2 regions of the Sulfitobacter sp. R18_1 genome follow, and region 2 is predicted to be linked to the other one. Evidence: riboswitches for the same ligand, from Rfam matches in the RefSeq annotation. Region 2 holds a riboswitch; the other holds the start of a gene.
What was found. Region 2 has a riboswitch for cobalamin ahead of J7392_RS23585 (DUF1636 domain-containing protein). Riboswitches for the same ligand answer to the same signal wherever they lie in the genome.

Region 1 (2,449 bases), on a different contig from region 2:
ACAAAAAGGTTATGGCCTGACATCGGGTCGGGGGTCACGCGGATGGCAAGGCTGGGGGCCTCTTCGGCGGCCAGCGCGATGGGCTGGCCGTGCATCCGCGCGTGATCCGCGCCACCGTGATCCATGGCCACATGCCCGCCGCCGCCATGGGCGGCAGGGTCGCCGTGGTCATGGCCGTCGAAGGTCACCCCGTTGCTTGCGGCGATGGCAAAACCGATGCCACCGCCAAAGACCAATCCAATGGCGAATAGCGCCAGTGATCTGTCCATTTCTACCTCCCTCAGGCGTTCTGCGCGCCTTCACGTTGCCAAAAGAACCCGGCGAAACCGCCCAGCAACACCCAGGCGGCCAAGCCGATGCCAAGCGCACGCGCGGCGAAAAGCGCGCCGATCTCGGTCGGCACCGGGCCGCTGAAGCTCTCGGGTTCGGGTGCGCCGATGACATGGGGGGCCATCAGCAGAACCGCCGCCCCGATCCACGCGCCCCACCCCTTGCCAAATGCCAGCAGCCATAGCGCCACCAGCGCCGCCCCGGCGGTGGCGAACCACCAGATCTGCCGCGCGGTGATGTCTGCGGCGGCCACACCGGGCACTTCGGGCGCAAGGCTGAACCCCGGCGCGAGGTGGAAGGCCACGAACCCGGCGACACCCCAAAGGATGCCCCAGCGGCCATCAATCACCGCGCCGCGCTCTTCACCAAGGCTCATCGCGGCCAGAAGGATCAGCGCATAGGCGGTATAGGTCAGCATGGTGAAGATCAGGCTCAACCCATCACGGACGGCATCGAAACCGGGCAAATCGGGATGCGCGCTGACGGGGTCGGCCCCGAAATGCACCAGCGCGCCGGTCTCATAAAGCTCGGCATGAAGCAGCACGGGCTGCACGAAATAGAGTTGCAGCAGGCCGGTCAACAGGCCGGCAGAGGCCCCGGCGAACAGGGCGGAAGTCAGAAAACGTGAAAACATCGCAATGATCCTTGGGTGCGAAATGACACCCGGCGCCGCGCCAAGTGCGGGCCGAGCCATCAGCCAGCCTCAAGATGCGCCAAAGCCCTGCCCACACGGTGAAAGGCAGACGCAGGCAAAACGGCAAGAGGCGGGCATGGAAAGAAAACCAGAATCAAAGACAGCCGGACTGCGGCATGGCAGCCCGGACCCCTGTGATACCGAACGCGGCGCTTAGTGGCAGGGAAAGCCTGTCGCGTGGCGCACGTCATGGGCGGCATCATGCAGTGCTGCGGCCTGCACATGGCCGGTCAGCGCCATCAGAGCCACACCCAATACGGCGGCAAACAGCGCCGGTACGAGTTTGCTGCGCGTGGCACCGGCGGTCTTAATCATCGTCGTCATCTTCAATCTCCTTACCGTCACACCCGACGGAATCTAGCGTTTCATTTGCCTGGCAGGTCTCCTGGCTCGCGGGTCGTGGCCTTTGCCCGCCTTCCCCGTCCGAAAGGACAAGTGGCACGAGGGGCATTGGCTTACCGCTTACAGTCGCGGGGGCGGCTTCGGCTTCAGGGTCGGGCGACCCCTTACTGAATTCCCTTTTCGGTCCCACACTCAAAGGCGCTTTTCGGGACACCAAGCGCCCTCAATTACGCATTTTCGGCCCTTCCTGACAAGCCGCATTTATCGAACCTCGCGGAACCGTATGGCGCATACAGCATTTAGTAGATAAACATGGCCCAACCCCCAGTATGCGGGTTGACCCAAAAGCCACGTGCAGGGCACATTGACGGCCAGTTTCGATCAGAGGGCGGAAATTCATGAACGACAACACGGTCTCCGCCGCTCGGCAGACCCTGACCGAAGACGTTCTAGGCAAGGTCGTGCGCTATGCCCGCTTGCCGCTGTGCATCACCGACCCGACCCTGCCGGACAATCCCATCGTCTATGTGAATGACGCTTTCACCGATCTCACCGGCTATGGCTTGGATGAGATCGTGGGCCAGAACTGCCGCTTCCTGCAAGGCCCGGAAACCACGCGCGAAAGCGTCGATGCGGTACGCGAAATCCTACTGGCCCGCCGGGTCGACACGGTTGAGATCGTGAACTACCGCAAGGATGGCAGCCGCTTCCTGAACGCCCTACAACTGGGGCCGATCAATGACGAAGACGGCAATCTGATCTACTTCTTCGGCTCGCAACTCGACGTTTCCGAACGCCGCCGGGTGGAGCGGGAGCACCGGCAACTGGCCGATGACGAATTGCTGCACCGGCTACGTAATATCGTCAACGTCATGACCGCCATGGTCCGCCTGACCGCCCGTGAGGAGCCGACCCCGGCGGCCTTTGCCGATAAGGTGATCGAGCGGCTTGCCGCCTTGGGCGCGGCGCATTTCGACACGATTGGCCGCAGCGACCAGCATGAGGTGGATTTCGAGACGCTGATGGGGCCGATCATGCGGGCCTATACCTCGGCCACCGAGGATCAGATCAACCTCACCGGGG
Region 2 (2,449 bases):
GCTTTGAACGGTAGTCTGGGCGAAGGCCAATCCGGCGATCATCAGGGCGGCGAGGGTGGTGAACGTGAGTTTCATAGGAGTTTTCCGTTTCAATTTGGAAGGGCAAAAGAGAAATGCGCCGCGCCGCTGGGGGTGAGCCGCTCGCGCTGCGCGTCGACGCGAAATGTTTTTGACACGAGATCATCGGTCAAAACCGTATTTGGCGGGCCGAAGCCCTGCGGATAGCCGTCTTTCAGCACCAGCACCTCGTCACAGATGCCATCGGCCATATTGAGATCATGAAGCGAGACGACGATGGTCATGTTCAAACCGCGGATCAGGGACACGATCTCGAGCTGGTGGCGTATATCGAGGTGGTTGGTCGGTTCATCCAGAACCAAGACCTGCGGCTCCTGCGCCAAGGCGCGGGCGACCATGACGCGCTGCCTTTCGCCGCCCGAAAGGGTGCCGACATCGCGGTGGGCGAGGGGGTGCAGGCTGAGCCGGTCCAAGACGCGGTCGATGATCTGCTCGTCCTTCCGGCTTGATGACGAAAACGCCGCGCGATGAGGCGTGCGGCCAAGGCGGACGATCTCCAAGACCGTCAGCCCAAAAGACGGCGTCTGTTCTTGCAAGACGGCGGCGATGCGCCTAGCGGCGGCACGGGCGGAGAGGGACCAGATATTATGCCCGCCCACATGGATCGACCCCGTCTGGGGCGGTTGAAAACGGTAGAGCAGGCGTAAGAGGGTGGATTTGCCCGCGCCATTCGGCCCCAACACACCCAGAACGCCACCCGCAGCGACGGTGAAAGACGTAGGATGCAAAACCGGCTGGCCCGATTTTCCCGGCGCCCAGCTTACATCCTTTACCGCAAGATCGGCGGCTCTCATGAGGCGCGCAGGTGGCTGGGTTTCAGCTCGATCATCGCCGCGGGCACCCGCGCAAGGGTGGATTTGCGCAGTTTGCCGGGGCGGTCCAGCGAAGAGCACCAGCCGTCATTCAATGTGGCATAGTGTTGGGCGAAGGCCACAAGGTCGTCGATGTCTTCGTCAGGGTCGATGTCGCCGAAGAGGTAGGTCGCCTTTTTGCTGGCGTGATAGGCCACCGTGCAGGGGCGATCGCAGCCCGCCATACAGGCCACGCCCGCGACCTCGAAATCCTCGGGGATCGCCGCGCCGGCTGCCGCGATTGCGGCGCTCAGCTTCTGGATCAGGTCAACGCCCGGGCGGCAATCCGTGCCTTTGTGTTTGCATGAGGTGCAAACCGTAATCCTGTGGTTTTGATGCGTATCCATGTCGCCCTCCGCGAACGCGCGGGGGATCGAGCAGCCATGTTCTACAGCAGGGGAGTTTCCCTGTCGCCATCATGTTCTCCTAACCAGACACCCCGTCTGGGTTGAGTTGCAATTACGGCCCCTCTCGGTGCCGGTGATGGCAGGTCTCCTGACTCGCGGATCGACGCTCGCCCGAACCTTCCCAAGCCTTAAGCTCAGTGGTTTTTGCCGGGGTCACTCACCGCTCACAGTTGCGGGGGCAGTTACGGTTTCGGCGCGCGTTTCTTGCCTTACCGTATTCCCTTTTCATTCCAGACGCCGCTGCGGCGGCTGGAAACCATCGCCATGATCTGTGGGCGAAGAGCCATGCCGGGTCAAGCTGCTATCCCGCCTGTCGCGCCGGCCCATCGCGCCGGGCGCGCAGCATATCGAGGCTCCGGTTCAGTTCGGGGTTGGTTATGTCGCGGGCGATGACGACGATGCGGGACTGCCGGTCGTCCTTTGGCCAGTCGCGCAGGGGGACGGGCGGATCGAAAAGATGCTGCACCCCGTGAAAGACAAAGGGCGTGGGGACATCTTCCAGATGCACGATGCCTTTGACGCGCAAAAGATCGGACCCGCGCAGCCTGACCAGCGTGTCGAGCCAAAGGTCGAAAGCCTCGGCCGGGATCGGTGCGTCTAGAACGATAGAGGCCGACCCGATCCGCGCATCATGTTGGTGGGTTTGCATCATGGGGGCGGATGCCGTGGGCGCGGCGAAGCCCGAGAGGTTGTCAAACGGATCCGCCGCTTGGACGGGCGTGAGCCATTCCATAACGTTGCCCGCATCGACCGCCCGCCGCATACCGCTGAGCCCCCAGAGCGATGCGACCGGGATAAGCCCGCGTTCGGCCTTGATGATGCGCGCCGTTTGATTGAGGTCGCGCAGCCTGCCTTCAAAGGCGGCGAGCGCTTGCTGGGTCACCAAGTCGGATTTGCTGAGCACCAGCAAGTCGGCCATCGCCACCTGCGAGACGGCTTCGAACTGCTGATCCAGCGTGTCCGGCCCATTCGCGGCATCGACGACCGTCACAACCCCGTCCACGCGGAATTTGCGGGCCAGATAGGGATCGGCCAAGAAGGTCTGGAGAATGGGGCCGGGATCGGCCAGCCCCGTCGTCTCGATCACAACGCGGTCGAATTGCACACGCCACG

Region 1: another riboswitch for cobalamin. It lies ahead of J7392_RS06320 (CbtB-domain containing protein); the one in region 2 lies ahead of J7392_RS23585 (DUF1636 domain-containing protein).

Annotation. Positions count from the first base shown of each region.
Region 1 covers NZ_JAGHRG010000002.1:219,217-221,665, forward strand. Annotated here, with positions in the region: gene J7392_RS06310 (hypothetical protein) at 1-269, opposite strand, end outside; gene J7392_RS06315 (CbtA family protein) at 281-964, opposite strand; gene J7392_RS06320 (CbtB-domain containing protein) at 1,178-1,348, opposite strand; cobalamin riboswitch at 1,382-1,599, opposite strand; gene J7392_RS06325 (PAS domain-containing protein) at 1,765-2,449, shown strand, end outside.
Region 2 covers NZ_JAGHRG010000022.1:2,551-4,999, forward strand. Annotated here, with positions in the region: gene J7392_RS23575 (ABC transporter substrate-binding protein) at 1-75, opposite strand, end outside; gene J7392_RS23580 (ABC transporter ATP-binding protein) at 90-872, opposite strand; gene J7392_RS23585 (DUF1636 domain-containing protein) at 869-1,276, opposite strand; cobalamin riboswitch at 1,397-1,612, opposite strand; gene J7392_RS23590 (GTP-binding protein) at 1,638-2,449, opposite strand, start outside.